Regions from separate parts of the Clostridium sp. M62/1 genome, predicted to be linked through region 2. Evidence: predicted binding sites of a transcription regulator. Region 2 holds the regulator's gene; each other region holds the start of a gene.

Region 1 (5,627 bases), 1.9 Mb from region 2:
TATGATGTAAGGCATATCTAAAACAAAATCTTTCAAATATAAGATTAAAAGAATAGCTACTATAACAAGAATGGTATTAGCCAATCGAAGAAATATTATATCATTTTTTCCAGTATATTCTTTTTTTATCGCTTCTTTATCAAAAAATATCGAATAGATAAGTTTTCTTTTTTTAATTAGATAGATAATGCAAGCAATTAACGCTATAACAAATAATGAAACTCTTATAAACAATCTAAATATAGCAAAATCCATAATATCATCCCCTTAAACTTCAAGTTTGTTGCTTACATTATACTTCATCAACCTAAAGAATGGAAGATTTTTTCTTGCCTCCCAAAGCAAAAGCACCTGTCATTTTCAAAACGAAGACAGCAAGTGTCTTAGAGTTCCACATTCTATTTTGAGTGCAAAAAAGCAGGAGAACTTTTCAGATTTCCTGCTTAGTAAAGCTGTGAAGATTTAATTGTAGTCAGTTTTTCTTATACCATCCGAAATTTATACTTTAATGTTCTCTCATAACAAAAATCAATTTTGTCCTCCAACAAAAATACCGTTTGGGGGATTATCCCATATAAAATTATCCTCAGCCACTTCGCTCTCCAATGCAATTTCAATTTTATATATCCCCACATTTTGGGCATTTTCATCATCCTGACTATACATATAAAAATTCATACAATACCTTTCCTTCTCTGTCAATATGAGATACATACCATCCAATTCCGTTTTCCTTTTACCATAGTTGCTTTCACTTGATGATGCACAATCGCCCTCAAACCTTTGGATACTGCCCTCAATATAATCGAAAAAAGCAGAGATTTCAGTGTCTAAATTCTCAATGTTCTTTTTGCTTTCTTCGGAAAATAGAGATTTTAGTTTCTCTGAATCCTGTTGCTTACATGCCTCGATAATTTGTTGACACATCTTATCCGTTTCATTTTGTTCAGAGCTAAACCAGTCATTGAAATATTTGTTAGAGCAGCCTGTTAAACCGAGTATAATAATCACACTGGAAAGCAACAATACTTTTTTCATATAATTACATCCTTTACTGAATAATTGCAAAATCACTTATTGGATTAAGGTCATTACAAAAAATTTCTTACTATCATTATACTTCATCAACCTAAAGAATGGAAGATATTTTCTTACTCCCTAAAGCAAAAGCACCTGTCATTTTCAAAGTGAAAACAGCAAGTGCTTTAGAGTTCCATATCCTGTTTTTTGCTTTTTGCCTGATCCGTCCGGCTGACTTCACGCTCTGCTATTTCTTTCTTTTTGCGGCTCAACTGCTCTATAATGGAACTTTTAGCTTTCTTCTTGATTTGCTCCGTTCCGGCTTTTTTGACCTCCGGTTTCATCAGCGTGGTTTGGATTTTCTGAATGGTTGATTTCATAGCGTTTGTGATTCTGGCAATCACGCCATCCAATCGTTTCACTGCATACTCAACTTCTTTCTTTGAAGCCTTACGCTCAGGGGAGAGAACCCACGCTTTAGACTGCTCCACCAGCTTAATATCCTCCTTGTGCGTTTCCAGTTTTACAGTATCAGCAACGACCTCAACCGCCTTGTCATAGGCAATATCGGCAACCTCGTCCACCAGAGCTTCCACATCTTCAATCTTCATCGTGAGTTCTTCCAACTTTTGCTCCTGTGCTGCCAGTTGCTCCTTTTGCTTGAAAAGAATATAGTCCTGTTTTTCCAGATAAGCACGACCACCATATTCGGGTTCTTCTTCCAGTTGTAAGCCATGCTTTTTCGCCACATCGAACAGCAACACTCGGCAGGCTGAATCGAAAGTCATCTTGCGGTTATTTTTTCTTCCGACAGGCTTCTCCGGTTCCGGCAGTTCAAATCCCAGTGCTTCCAAAGCCTTTTCCTGTTGTGGGGCAATCTCCCCATATTGATTTTCACAGTCGAACACATGACGCTCGTGAATATGAGGGGTGCTTTCATCCAAGTGCAGCGCCCAATTCAGGATATGGACATGAGAGCCGAAACGCTCATTTACGATTTCCATAAATTCTGTGACAATCTCAATGAGCAGTTCCGGTGGAACATGATTATCAAGTGTTCCAATCTGATAGACCGTTTCCTCTGGACAGGTCTTTTTGCTTTTGAGCAAATCACCGGTTTCCTTATTCCTTTCAGGGTGTCGGTTCTTCACATTTCTTTCGTTCTGTCCGGTTACAAAATCACGATACCGCTGACGATAAAAAAGCTGTTCCACATCTTCAAAAGTGGCAGACAGCTCATTTTCCTTATCGGGATTTTTGAAATTGCGGAAGCCATTGTAACAGTCCCAATAGAGATTTTGTTTGGCTCGTTCTTCGTCAATGTGTTCGCTGTTGGCAATGTCAAAACTGCGGTCATTGTGCTTCGGATTATAAACGCCATTCTTTCCAGCTCGTCCATTGTGCCTTGTTAATTTCACATGAGTTCCTCCTTTTCTTTTTGATTTCCCCGACAGGGGAGAAGGGCAGCGAAGCTGATTCCTTGCGGCTTTCTGCGTCAAGTAATACCCAGTACTAAGTGGCGAAACGCCACTTAACTGGGCAAGGCTGCCGCCCTTGACCTGCACAGGGGTATTGCATTCCCTGTACCCATGCACAAAGGGTTGCACCCTCTGTACTCCCGCCCGAACAAACTGACTTCGCCCCGTCTCAAGCTCTGTCAGTTCCTTCGGTTTTGCAAAACAGTCCACCGGACTATTTTGCAAAAAGAAAAACCGACGCATGATCGCTTTACGCTCAATACATCGGTTTCTTCATCTGACCTTAACGGTCATATTCAGTTGTGGCAGATTAGCCAATTTGAAAAATTATTCTGGCACATCTACTGAGTAGCTCAGACAATCGCCTCTTTTATTGCTTTCCAAATCGTTATAATACCACATATACATCGTTCTACCATATTCTTCATATTCTATAATTCCATCTGGCTTTTGACCCTCTACTTCTAATGAGTAAATTTCTTTATCATGTGCATAGCCAAAAACGAATCTGGTATCTGGATAATTTGGATTTAAGTCTTGTTGAATATCACTTATTGTTAAAGATAAATGGATAAATTTTTTGAAGTCTCCCCCATAAGTGGTATCTGGTGTAGTGGCAGATGGTGTGGCATTTACAAACGCATATTGTGTACTTTCATTTTCTATCTGTTTTTTGCAGCGTGCAATCACAAAACCTTGAACGGGATCGTTATCACTTCCTGCTCGATAGAAAATCGTATCATACTGTTTGCCATTCCATATATGCAATATTTCATCAACATGATTAAGAAAATCTTCTGGAGCTGATAAATCTTCATGTTCTGCTTTTAAGGGGGAATTCAAAATAGCTTCTTCGATAGAATTATAATATGTAAGTTTAGAATCGTCTTTTCCATTATCTGTCAACTTAAACTCGATATACTCATTTCCTTTGTTTTCTTCTTCCGGAACATAAGTATAACGACCATTTTCAATATGGTCATCATAATCAACAAACAGTCCAATACATATCAGCGCTGCAAAAATCAAAAAAACTATTCCTATAACGATTAGCAATATTTTCAAAAATTTTTTCATACAAAAGTCCACCTTCTTGCTTCATTTCAGTAAATTATATCATACCGATATGAACAATTCAATTTACACTCTATCAAGTAGTTTTTTTACTTACCTGTAACGCACATTTCTGCAAAATCCATAGTCCCCGATACTTTCCTCACGGGTGATATACAGTCGGAATTCTGTCAGCTCATGAAATAAGAAAAACCGACGCATGATCGCTTTACGCTCAATACATCGGTTTCTTCACCTGACCTTAACGGTCATATTCAGTTGTCTAACATCGTACTGTTATAAAATCTATGTCATTTACGATTTTTCTTATGCTGATTTGCCCAGTAAGATTTTACAGGGATTCTTCTTCTCTCTATATCCTCCATAAATTCTTCTTTGTCAATATTACTATCAATGGTAAATAATTTTTCTCCATTTACATATACACGCATAGAACCTTTCTTTCTCTCGCAATAGGTAATGTCTTCAAAGTGAAAAGTTCTCTTTCTGCCAAAAGTTGAACGCCATGTGATTTCATCTCCGTTCACTTCCAGTTTCCACATTACCATATTGACTATTCCGCTTATGCCTACTAAAAAAAATATTCCAAATATACAAATGACAAACATATCTTCTTTTTCCCTAAGACTCATAGCCGTACAACAAGCAAAAAATATTGTACCTACGATAAATGCCACGACAAGGAATTTCTCTGTTTTTATTGTATAATGCGTTCTAATTATTCCCTTTTTCTGTTCTTCCTCTCGTTCTTTAGCTCTCTTTTGTTGAAGATTTACAAGATATTTCAAAAGAAGAAGTACAACTAAATAGGGACCTATTTGTGTAATTATATTAAAACACATTCGTAAAAAATTATTCATTTTTGCCCTCCATAGTTCCAGCTATATAAAAATGATTGTTTGAAATCGAGTATTAAAAACCTCAATTTTTCATATCTCATTATACTTCATCAACTTAAAGAATGGAAGAAAAAATTTTGTGTACAGAGTTCCTGTTCAAGCCTTGTAACGCACATTTCCGCAAAATCCATAGTCCCCGATACTTTCCTCACAGGCGATAGGCAACGGTCAAAACATCAGGTCTGCACCTGACATTTTAACCGCATATCAGCCCTGATTATCACATTATCCCTGCTGGCTGTTCAGCCCATGCTTTTTCGCATATTCGCTGGCTTTCTGTCTGCGTTCCTCACTGTAAGGCGGCAGGAAACGGATAGACAGACGGGACTTTGCCAGCTCATAAGAAACACCGCCTTGAACATTGGATTTTTCCAGTCGGCAAAGGTCAGGGTACTTCTTAGCAAAAGCAGCCAACCTCTTTTTCAATCCGGCGTTGTGGGTGTAGATATTTGCCTTGTCCTCGCCCTCATTAAAGAGAACGATTGTTTCTTTCTCAATCTTCGTCAGTCTCGTCATAGCAGCCCTCCCTATGGTTTTTCAACACACGCAGCTTGCAGTAAAAGCAGCGATACCACCTTTCAACACCCTCAGCACTCAGCTTGACGGAAAGCATATAAAACAGCTTCTTCGCCACTGGATCGGGTGCAAGGGCAGCTACCATACGCAAACGCTCGACAGTTGCTTTCAGGTTCGGACAGCCAAAGGCATAAAGGGCTTCCATTTCATTCCGGTTCATCTTCATTGTGTTTTCCTCCTTAAAGTTTGATAAATGAAAAGCGACAGACACTTCATAAGGAAATACCTGTCGCTTCGTTTACGATACAAATTTGTTGGTTTTGGACTTGATAAAATCAGCAGTAAATCATTTCCTGTCTGATGATTTCTTCGGCTCGGTTACGGATAGAGTTCATGGACTGTACCCACAACATCTGATTGTCTGCTTTCATGGTTTCGGTCACGCCCTCGGCTTGTTTCATCTGCTCAATGATAAGGCTGCACCTTTCCGTTGCCTGTTCGTCCAGGTCAGCAAGGTAAGTATGCAGTTCGCCGGATAAACAGAGGGCAGAGAACCTTGTAGGGCGGTACTGCTCCAAATATGTCCTGTGCAGTCTGCCCCACATACCGATAGGGCGGTGTTCCTCCGGTAGCTTCAAGT
Region 2 (5,627 bases):
ATCGAATTCTTATCTGGAAGGTTTCATTCCCATAGACACAGAATATTTTACAGCCTCCGTCGGAATTTTCCCAGGGCTTCTGAAAAAGGGAATACAGTACAGCCTGTTTGATGGGTAATCTGCTTTGGCAGCTCTCAGCAGGCTGTCTTCCGGTTATTTTCTGTTCTTCTATTTCAGCTCTAAATCATAGTAGTAAACGGTCAGATAGTTCCCCGCGTGTATGGTATCATCTGAGAGGGAGTTCATCTGTCTTAAATCATGGACGTACTCTGCTGTACTTTTTCCCGAATGTGTTTTATAGCTTTCTGCTATGCTCCAAAGGCTGTCTCCCTCCTGGATTCGGATGCTGGTGTAGTATTTGTGATAGGGACTGGTCTTTTCCTGCGCCTGAGAGTGGAGCAGATTCATTCCGGTAAAAAATGCGCAGATAAGCAGAACGGCGAGGACCGCCACTGCTGTTCTTCTACTGAATACGGAATCTTTCTGTACCTTTGAAATGTTTTGTCTTCTGCTCTGACCTTTCATAAAAATAATCTCCTTTATCCTGTGTGTTTCACCTAAACAGCAGATACACAAAGGGAACTTATGTTCCCGAACACGTGTTCTTTCTTGTAACTGTATTATATTACCCGAACATGCGTTTGTCAATGGGATTTAAAAAAATCGAACAAAAGTTTGCTTTTTTTAAAGATTTATGCTAATATAGTATTATCAGGGGCAGAATACTCTTTTTGCCAATACCTACGGGAGGTTTTACTATGTCACAGGAGAAAATTACACCAAAACAGCAGGAAATTTTAGAATATATTAAAGAAACGATTTTAAAGAAGGGATATCCGCCGGCTGTGCGAGAGATCTGTGAGGCTGTCAAGCTCAAATCCACATCATCCGTTCACTCCCATCTGGAAACTCTTGAGAAGAACGGATATATCCGCCGCGATCCCACGAAACCGAGGACCATTGAAATCATCGATGACTGCTTCAACCTTGCCCGCCGAGAGGTTGTGAATGTGCCGCTGATCGGCACAGTAGCTGCCGGAACTCCTCTTCTGGCACAGGAAAATATCGAAACTTACTTTCCAATCCCGTCAGAGCTTCTCCCCAATAAAGAAATTTTTATGCTCAAAGTAAAGGGCGACAGTATGATCGAGGCAGGAATTTTTAACGGGGATCAGATTCTTGTGGAAAAGACGAATACAGCCGAAAACGGGGAAATTGTGGTAGCTCTGCTGGATGATTCCGCCACAGTGAAACGCTTCTACCGGGAGGACGGCTACTATAGACTGCAGCCTGAAAATGCTTCTATGGAGCCTATTTTTGTGGATGAGGTTCAGATTCTCGGAAAAGTGATTGGGCTGTTCAGAATGATGATGTAATAGATTTGGACCAATAGAACTGCACAAACGGAATTATGAAACTGCGCAAACGAAATTGCATGCATCGGACTGCATACATCTCAGAGGCCCGGAATGAAAACAGCCGTGTTTTCATTCCGGGCCTCTGCATTTCCGGTATTCTTACAGTTCGTCAACGCTTTCGAGCATTTTCCCATCCCGCCAGATTCTCTCCAGATCATAGAAAAGGCGATCCTCCCGTGAGAAAATGTGGACGATAATATCGCCGTAATCCATCAGAATCCAGTTAGCCGTGCTGTAGCCCTCTATCTGGCGCGGTTCAAAACCAGCCTTAAACAGCTCTTCCTCCACGTTGTCCGCCATGGCCTGAACCTGGCTGACATTGGAGCCACCGGCGATAATAAAATAGTCAGCCAGAATGGAAACGCCCTGGATGTCGATAATCTTTACGTCCTCACCCTTCTTATCTTCAAGAGCCTTTACGGCCAGCTTTACCATATCTTTTGATTGACTCATCTGTTTATTTACTCTCCTCTTTCTTCTCTTTATAATAATGATACGCTTTCTGTGTCATTGTGTCCGTATAAGAGCCGGATGATTCGAGATAATGAAGCGTTCCCTCCATTATCTGAAACAGTGCCTCGTCCAGATCTTCAAAGGCGAGACGGCGAATTTCGGGAAGTGCCTCCACCTTGTTCCGGCGCGGCTCGATGTAGTCTGCAATATATAAAATTTTGTCCAACAGGCTCATCTCAGGTTTTCCTGTAGTGTGACAGGCAATGGCACTCAAAATCTCCGGATCTGTCACCCCATATCTGTGCTCTGCCAGAAAAGCCCCGAGCTTTGCATGGATAACGGAAGGGGCCTGAAGCTCTCCCTCTGTCAGTTCAAGGCCGTATTTTCTGCATTTTTCTATGATCGCAGTGTTGTCGTAGCATTTTGCACAGTCGTGGAGAATCCCTGCCAGCTCTGCCCGGTCCAGATCAAAGCCGTATTTCATGGCAAGAGCCATGCAGGTAAAAGAAACGCTCAGGGAATGCTCATACCTTCCAGGCTTCAGTCTGGATGCCAGATCCTCCCGGATGCTTAAAATTTTACTGTTCATATTCGGCGCCCCCTTCAGTATAGACAGTGAGGAATGTCTCACCGTTTCGGCTGTCGTCACTGTCTTTCATCGAGATATAAATTTTTCTGTCTGATAAACTGCTCCACAGGTTCCGGGATATAGGCGGAGACAGATTCTCCGCGGCGTATCATAGCGCGCAGATGCTCTGACGACACATTCATCCTCCTGGAGTGGAGCCGGCAGATCCTCGCATCGTATTTTGCGGAAAGGTACCGGATCTGGCTGTCCAGAGGCTGATCGTCGTGACCGCAGGAGCGGTCTGCAGCTAAAATGACGGCGAGCTTCATCACAAGCTCTGGATGATACCATTTTTCTATGTCAAAGATGGAATCTGCTCCCACAATAAAATAAAACTCTGTGTCGGGATACTCTTCTTTCAGAAGGCGGAGGGTGTCAGCCGTATAGGTGTTTCCATCCTTTCTGCGAAGCTCGAAATCGGAGCAGGAAAAAAACGGCGTGCGCTCCACTGCCAGATTCACCATTTCAAGGCGCAGGGCAGCAGGAGTGATCCCGTGATCTTTTTTGTGGGGCGGCTGTCTGGACGGCATATACCAGACACAGTCCAGATCATATTCTTCATATGCCTGCTTCCCAAGCATCAGATGGCCTGAATGGATGGGATCAAAGGTTCCGCCCATAATACCTATCTTCTTCACTTTCAGTCAGGCCTCCCTTCCCGGACAGTTCAGCCTTACGGAAGAACGATCTTTCTCTTTTTTTCATCCTTAGCTGGCTTATAGAGAACGATTTTCTTTCCGATTACCTGAACCACCTCAGAATGAGTGCGCTCAGCCAGCACGGCGGCAACGGATTTTCCATCGTCCAGACAGTTTTTAAGAATGCTCAGCTTAATCAGTTCTCTCGCCTCCAGGGCCTCTGCCACTGCAGCGGTGAGCTCAGGAGTTACACTGGATTTTCCAATCTGGAAAATCGGATCTATTGTCATAGCCAGCCCTTTTAAATAGGCTCTCTGTTTACTTGTCATATCTATTCCCCTATCAGCCGGCAGCGGCATCGCAGGACGGAAGATCCTCCTGCCGCCGCGGCTGTCTCTGTATATCACATAATTTCTTTAACGGTTCTTTATAGAAGTTCCATTTACGAATATTGTCTCTATTTATAATAATCAAATTCCAGGCCGTACATGCGGACTGTATCGCCCTCCTCGATGCCGGCCTCCTCAAGCTCTGCCAGAATACCGGAGTCCTTCAGGAATTTCTGGAAGAACTGGAAGCCCTTCTCGGAGTCCAGGTTTGTATATCCCAGCATCTTCTCAATCTTCGGCCCCTCAACCACATAGACGCCGTCCTCATTCTTCTCAACGGTGTACGGCAGATTTTCAGCCTGATACTGGTATTCAAACTCTTTTTCAAAAATAACAGGGGCCTGATCCACTGTTTTCAGCAGCTCGTTTACGTGGTAGAGAAGCTCCTTCACGCCCTGGCCGCTGACAGCAGAGATGGCAAATACCTGGATTCCCTCCGGCTCAAAGGCCTTTTTCAGGCGCTCTACGGGGTTCTCCTCCCCGCTTTCCGGATCCACGTAGATGGCGTCAATCTTATTGGCGGCGATGACCTGCGGACGCTTCAGAAGCTCCGGATTATAGGCCCGCAGCTCTTCGTTGATAGCCTTAATATCGGCCACCGGATCCCTTCCTTCTGTGGACGCGGCGTCCACCACATGGACGAGAACCTTTGTCCTCTCAATATGCTTTAAGAAAGAGTAGCCAAGGCCCACGCCCTGGGAGGCTCCCTCAATAAGCCCCGGAATGTCAGCCATCACAAAGCCCTGCCCCTCACTTAAGTCCACAACTCCCAGGTGGGGGTTCAGGGTTGTGAAGTGGTAGTTTGCAATTTTGGGTCTGGCGTTGGATACACGGGAGAGAAGGGTGGATTTTCCCACATTGGGGAAGCCCACAAGTCCCACGTCGGCGATCACCTTTAATTCAAGCTGAACCCAGAGCTCCTGGGCCGGCTGTCCCGGCTGAGCATATTTGGGAACCTGCATGGTAGACGTGGCAAAATGCATATTGCCAAGGCCGCCCTTTCCGCCCTTTAAGATCACTTCCCGCCGGTTGTCGCCGGACATATCGGCGATCACCTTTCCGGACTCAAAATCCTTGATTACAGTTCCTTCGGGAACCTTGATGATTATATCCTCACCGTCTGCTCCATGGCAGCGGCGTTTCCCGCCCGGCTCACCGTCCTGTGCCGCATACTTGCGGACATGGCGGAAGTCTGTCAGCGTGTTGAGACCGTCGTCAACCTCGAAGATTACGTCTCCGCCTCTTCCGCCGTCTCCGCCGTCAGGGCCACCGGCAGCCACATACAGTTCACGCCTGAAGCTTACATGGCCATCTCCGCCTTTTCCGGATCTGATATATACTTTTGCGCTGTCGGCAAACATAATAACACCTGTTCCTTTCGCTGTTTGTTTTCACATATCCAAAAAACAGCCCCATACGATGAGGTATGGAGCTGTTTTAATTACTCGTTAATTGCTCTTGGGTAAACAGAAACCTGCTTCTTGTCTCTGCCCTTTCTCTCAAATCTAACAACGCCGTCAACCTTAGCGAATAATGTATCATCTCCACCGCGGCCTACGTTGACACCTGGATGAATCTTTGTACCACGCTGTCTGTAAAGAATGTTTCCAGCTAATACAAACTGTCCATCTGCTCTCTTGGCTCCCAGTCTCTTGGACTCGGAATCACGGCCGTTCTTTGTAGAACCAACACCTTTTTTGTGAGCGAATAACTGAAGGTTCATTTTAAACATCACTTACACCTCCTCAAACCGGATTTTAATATATTGTTCTCCGTAGGTTTCAGCAATATTCCGGAGTCCCAGAATAAGCGAATCCATAAGGAGTTTCGATTCTGTGCTGATATTGCCGGTAAAGGAAAATTCAAATGCTCCGCTCTCCTCCTCCACACTCCCGTCAAATCCGTCGTCCGTAAACTGTTCAACAGAATTTGCCATGTTGAGTGCGAGAGCCGACACGGAAGCACAGATAATATCTCTGCCGTAATCGTCATATCCTGCGTGGCCCTTTAACTGGATTCCACGGCAGTTCCCATCAGAATCTTTGAATACGTTTACTCTTATCATCTCTGATTAAGCGTTGATCTTTTCAATCTTAACCTG
Region 3 (5,627 bases), 770 kb from region 2:
TCTTTTAAATACAATCTCTCTAAGAATCGCTTCATACTGCTCGCAGGAAAGCTCTCCTCCCTCCTCTATGCGGTAGTGTCTGAGCTCCCCGCTGTACAGGGCAAAAGCAAACTCTCCATCCAGAAAAACCTTGCTCCTGCGCCTGTCTATGGGTTCTATCTTGTCAACCTTCATTCTCTTCTACGTTTTCTGTCCGGGCAGGCACCTCAGAAGCAGACGGCCCGTTTCTCCGTCCCTTCTGCCCTTTGCCTGACTCCCATCCTACTCCTGCTCGTCTCCCAGATCAGGCATGGCCAGCTTTGGCTCCTGTGCATCAGCCTCACGCTCCGCTGAGCCTTCATCGGCAGCAGCTCCGTCCAGACCGTACTTGGCCCTCACCTTGGCCTCTATCTCCTGGCACAGCTCCTGGTTTGCCTGAAGGAAATTCTTTGCGTTCTCGCGTCCCTGTCCAATCTTGCTTCCATTGTATGCGTACCAGGCTCCGCTCTTCTCCACAATATTCTCCTTGGCTGCCAGATCCAGTATATCTCCCTCCTTGGAAATTCCCTTTCCGAACATGATGTCGAATTCTGCCTCCTTAAACGGAGGGGCGATCTTGTTTTTCACTACCTTGATGCGGACGCGGTTTCCCACCATCTCACCGCCCTGCTTGAGGGTTTCGATCCTTCTTACATCCATGCGGACAGATGCATAAAACTTCAGCGCCCGTCCTCCTGTGGTGGTTTCCGGATTTCCGAACATAACACCTACCTTCTCTCGGAGCTGGTTGATAAAGATCACGATACAGTTGGATTTGCTGATAATGGCAGTCAGCTTTCTCAGCGCCTGGGACATGAGCCTGGCCTGAAGTCCCACGTGAGAATCTCCCATCTCCCCATCAATTTCCGCCTTCGGGACGAGGGCTGCCACAGAGTCCACGATGACAATATCGACAGCTCCTGAGCGCACCATGGTCTCGGTGATCTCGAGAGCCTGCTCGCCGTTGTCCGGCTGTGAGATGTAGAGATTATCTATATCGACGCCGATATTCTTCGCATAGACCGGATCCAGGGCATGCTCGGCATCGATAAAACCGGCGATTCCGCCCCTCTTCTGAACCTCGGCAACCATATGGAGAGCTACCGTCGTCTTACCGCTGGACTCAGGTCCGTATACCTCTATGATACGCCCTCTGGGAACGCCTCCAAGTCCCAGGGCAATGTCAAGGCTCAGGGAGCCGGTGGGAACTGTCTCAATATTCATATTGGCTCCTGAGTCGCCCAGCTTCATAACGGAGCCCTTTCCATATGCCTTCTCTATCTGCGTCAGCGCGGCGTCGAGCGCCTTCAGTTTTTCATCTCTATCCATATTCTCCTCCATATCTCCAAAATACGAACAAATGTTCTGTTCTCGCTATACCTATCATATTATAGGCAAACTGAAATGTCAACTGTTATTTTAAGAATTTCCCCCAGATTCTGCCGCGGCAGGCTATCTCCCTCTCCATCGGATCTGCTCGTCCCGTTTTCCCTCCTTTCCGGCCCCTTCTGCCCGCAGCAGCCGTCTCTTTCCGTATCTCTGCTCTCGTATATATCTTTTCTTTTTCCGCTTGTCACAGCCGGGATAGGCGTAAAACGGAAACATATAAAACTGAATCTGAAATTCTGCCGGAATTCGGCCTTTGGATTGAAATTGAAAGATACGCAGCCGGAACCGGCTGGCGAAAGAAATCTCTGGCTTCTGCTCTGCAGTCATTATACCATATCCTTCGGATATACCAGCCTCCGGCGGAATTTAGCGCCCGGCTTTCAGCAGTACATGCTGAAACCGGTATGCGCAGGTATAATGCCCGCTCTGCAGTCATTATACCATATCCTTCGGATATGCTATACTCTCCGAGGGATGCGCACTCGCTGCAGTGGTATTTTGGCTCCCTTCGGGCGCCAGCGGCTCGGCGCAGGTATAATGCCCGCTCTGCAGTCATTATACCATATCCTTCGGATATGGCAGCCTCCGGCGGAATTTAGCGCCCGGCTTTCAGCAGTACATGCTGAAACCGGTATGCGCAGGTATAATGCCCGCTCTGCAGTCATTATACCATATCCTTCGGATATGGCAGCCTCCGGCGGAATTTAGCGCCCGGCTTTCAGCAGTACATGCTGAAACCGGTATGCGCAGGTATAATGCCCGCTCTGCAGTCATTATACCATGCCGAGCTGTCTGGTGTCCAGAAGGGAGCCTGCGGTTTTGTAATTTTTGCAGTTTTAATGCCTGTTTTTCTGTACTGCCGGACTGTCTGCAAATTGTAGCAGGCTTTTAACGGATGTTCTCTTTTGTTTTGTTGACATTCCCTGATGTTCTATATATAATCGTTATGATTATCTGGATTTGCAGATACAATTTATTGTCTGAACGCACAGAGGATTTGACGTATCGGACACATGCTTACTATAAATAATACTAAGGAGTTCCGGCAATGTTAAGCAATAAGGTTTGGGCACTGACCCCGGCTAAAATTATTCTAGGCGGATTTTTTCTGATTATCCTGTGCGGCGGTATTTTGCTGTCGCTTCCGTTCTCATCGAGAAGCGGGGAAATGACTCCCTTCATCGACGCTGTTTTTACAGCCACATCGGCAACCTGCGTGACAGGTCTCGTCGTCCATGACACCTCCACCTACTGGTCTGTATTCGGGCAGGCCGTGATTCTTCTGCTGATTCAGATCGGAGGAATGGGAGTTGTGACTCTGGCCATTGCCATCACCATTCTGTCGGGAAGGAAGATCGGTCTGAAGCAGCGTTTTGTCATGCAGGAGTCCATCTCTGCCCCGCAGGTAGGCGGTATTGTCAGGATGACCCGTTTCATAGTCAAATGCACTATCCTTTTTGAGCTTCTGGGGGCTCTCGTGATGGCTGTTCAGTTCTGTCCTCAGTTTGGCATTGTCAGGGGAATCTGGTACTCTGTCTTCCACTCCATATCGGCCTTCTGCAACGCAGGCTTTGATCTGATGGGAGGTACTTCAGGCCCTTACTCCTCCCTGACCAGCTACCGGACAAATCCTTTTATCACCATCCCTGTCATGGCTCTGATTGTCATCGGCGGCATCGGTTTCTTCGTCTGGGACGATATTTACAAACACAGGCAGTCCTACAAGTTCTACAGGCTGCAGACAAAGATCGTTCTCACTACCACCTTTCTGCTGATTCTGATACCGGCGGTTCTCTTCTTCCTGTTTGAGTTCACGCCGCAGCGGTGGGAAGGCTACACGCTTGCTGATCGGATTTATTCGTCAATTTTCCAGTCAGTAACACCCAGAACGGCCGGTTTCAACACGGTTCCTCTGGATCAGCTTTCCACTCAGAGCCAGCTTGCGACGATTATTTTAATGATCATCGGCGGTTCTCCGGGCTCCACAGCAGGAGGTATTAAAACGACCACTTTCGCCCTGGCGGTTCTGTGCATTCTCTCTGTATTTCAGAATCAGGAGGACATCCACTGTTATAAGCGCAGAGTCCCCTATGATATCCTGAGGAATGCGATTGCGATTCTGGTACTCTATCTGTTCCTGTTTCTGTCAGCCAGCTTTCTGATTACCCGGGCTGACGGAGTTTCCATGATGGAGTCCTCCTTTGAGGCAGCCTCCGCCATTGCGACTGTCGGGCTGTCCCTTGGAATCACAGAGGATCTTGGAATTTTTTCTAAAATTATACTGATCCTTCTGATGTATCTGGGCCGTGTGGGCGGTCTCACCATGCTGTACGCTCTTACCAATCACAGAAAATTTCCAGTCCATCTGCCCCAGGAACGCATCACTGTGGGGTGACAGACAGGTAATAAATGGAGGATTATGATATGAAGTCTATTTTGTTAATCGGCCTCGGCCGCTTCGGCGCCACAATGGCAATGAAGCTCTATGAACTTAAACATGAGGTAATGGCTATCGACATCTCTGAGGAGCGCATCAATGCGATCCTCCCCTATGTCACCAGCGCGCAGATCGGCGACTGTACCAATGAGCAGTATATGGCCTCCATCGGGGTCAGAAACTTTGATCTCTGCGTGGTGGCTATCGGCGATAATTTCCAGAGTTCCCTGGAAACCACAGCCCTCTTAAAAGATCTGGGAGCCAAGTTTGTCCTCTCCCGTGCAAACCGGGATATCCACGCGAAATTTCTCCTCAGAAACGGCGCCGATCAGGTAGTCTATCCGGAAAAGGAAATGGCCATTCACTCTGCCGTCCGCTACAGTACAGACAATATCTTTGATTATATTGAGCTGACTCCTGATCACTCGATCTATGAGGTCCCTGTACCAGAATCCTGGGTTGGAAAAAGCATTGTTCAGATTAACGTCCGAAATAAATACAGTATTTCAATCCTGGCTGTCAAAATGGACGGAACTCTCCATCCTCTTCCAGGGGCCGCCTATGTATTCCAGGGGCCGGAAACTCTCGTTATTATGGGAGCCAACACAGACATCAAAAAATTCCTCTCACTGGGGAAATAAAAAGGAAGAGGGAAAACAGCGCCTCTGTTTTCCCTCTTCCTTTTTGCCGTCCTCTCTTCCCCTTTTCTTCTGATTTCAAAGGAAAATACTCTTTCCCGTCTCCAAAATCATGCATCTCTCCCTCAGGCGTTCTTTCATCCTCCCGATTGCATAGATTCCCGTGCAGTGGACAGGCATCAGAAGGGAAATCCCCATTGCATCCAGCGCCTCAATCGTCTTTTCAAGCCTATCCTCATTTACCCCGCCCAAGTGCATCCCAGCGAGAACACTGTAGATGGGACGTCCGGGAAACGAGCTCTGGACAAAGCTCAGGCAGTTGATAATTCCTGCATGACAGCAGCCTGCAAACACACAAAGCCCCTTTTCTGTGTCAATGACAAGAAGCTGTTCGTCCTCCATGTAGTCAGGGCGCTTTTCACCGCCCTCGTCAATAAAGAAAATCTCCGGCCTTTTTTCAAATGGAACCGTGTAGGGAATATTCCCCAGAACCCACACGCCCGGCGCAATCTCCTGTCTGTCCTCTGTCAGGATCTCCATTCCCTTCAGCAGCTCTCTTTTCCACGGAATCCCGAGAATCCGGTACGTCTTTTTGTCCTCATTGACAGCCTGCTTGTTTAAGAATGCATTTTTCCTCACATAAACTGGACAGCGGGGCAGTGCATCCCCAAAAAATTCCAGACCTCCGCAGTGATCAAAATGGCCGTGGCTCAGTATAATCCCGTCCAGCTGTGTGAGATCCTCTCCGAGCTTTTCAGCGTTGTGAAGGAATACGCCTGTCTGCCCTGCGTCAAACAAAAACCGTTTCCCGCCATGCTCTATCAGAAGGGAAAGCCCGTGTTCCGCCAGAAAGCCTCTCTTTCCGGCTGTGTTTTCATTTAGTACTGATATTTTCATCCTCTTCCTCCTCTGTCCCGGCAGCTCTGCCAGGACGTTTCCGTTACTCCACAAGCCTCTCCACGTCGAGAAGCCCCCACCCCTGCTGGTTTCTCGGAAGCCCCAGATCTACCGCCCTCTCCCTGAGCCTGAGCTTCACATCCAGGTTTGTCATTTCAGGATACTTTTCCAGCAGAAGGGCGACTGCTCCCGATACAAGGGGCGTGGACATGGAAGTTCCGCTTTTTCTGGTATAGGAGCCGCTCCGG

The links. Region 2 encodes LexA, which represses DNA repair genes until DNA is damaged. Its sites were predicted from a motif close to CNAACANNTGTTNG; they were not measured.
Region 1: the regulator LexA is predicted to act here: its motif matches at 4,461-4,474, upstream of LK436_RS01460 (DUF6560 family protein).
Region 3: the regulator LexA is predicted to act here: its motif matches at 1,372-1,385, upstream of recA (recombinase RecA).

Annotation. Positions count from the first base shown of each region.
Region 1 is NZ_CP085988.1:267,400-273,026, reverse strand. It holds gene LK436_RS01480 (hypothetical protein) at 1-255, opposite strand, end outside; gene LK436_RS01475 (DUF5104 domain-containing protein) at 529-1,038, opposite strand; gene LK436_RS01470 (hypothetical protein) at 1,206-2,741, opposite strand; gene LK436_RS01465 (hypothetical protein) at 2,826-3,575, opposite strand; gene LK436_RS01460 (DUF6560 family protein) at 3,863-4,432, opposite strand; gene LK436_RS01455 (hypothetical protein) at 4,697-4,987, opposite strand; gene LK436_RS01450 (hypothetical protein) at 4,965-5,213, opposite strand; gene LK436_RS01445 (TnpV protein) at 5,323-5,627, opposite strand, start outside.
Region 2 is NZ_CP085988.1:2,283,433-2,289,059, forward strand. It holds gene LK436_RS10655 (LysM peptidoglycan-binding domain-containing protein) at 169-525, opposite strand; gene lexA (transcriptional repressor LexA) at 759-1,376, shown strand; gene rsfS (ribosome silencing factor) at 1,518-1,871, opposite strand; gene yqeK (bis(5'-nucleosyl)-tetraphosphatase (symmetrical) YqeK) at 1,876-2,460, opposite strand; gene nadD (nicotinate-nucleotide adenylyltransferase) at 2,517-3,137, opposite strand; gene yhbY (ribosome assembly RNA-binding protein YhbY) at 3,173-3,466, opposite strand; gene obgE (GTPase ObgE) at 3,595-4,887, opposite strand; gene rpmA (50S ribosomal protein L27) at 4,968-5,258, opposite strand; gene LK436_RS10695 (ribosomal-processing cysteine protease Prp) at 5,262-5,591, opposite strand; gene rplU (50S ribosomal protein L21) at 5,598-5,627, opposite strand, start outside.
Region 3 is NZ_CP085988.1:1,514,217-1,519,843, reverse strand. It holds gene LK436_RS07365 (regulatory protein RecX) at 1-174, opposite strand, end outside; gene recA (recombinase RecA) at 262-1,347, opposite strand; gene LK436_RS07355 (TrkH family potassium uptake protein) at 2,456-3,802, shown strand; gene LK436_RS07350 (potassium channel family protein) at 3,832-4,485, shown strand; gene LK436_RS07345 (MBL fold metallo-hydrolase) at 4,561-5,379, opposite strand; gene LK436_RS07340 (S8 family peptidase) at 5,423-5,627, opposite strand, start outside.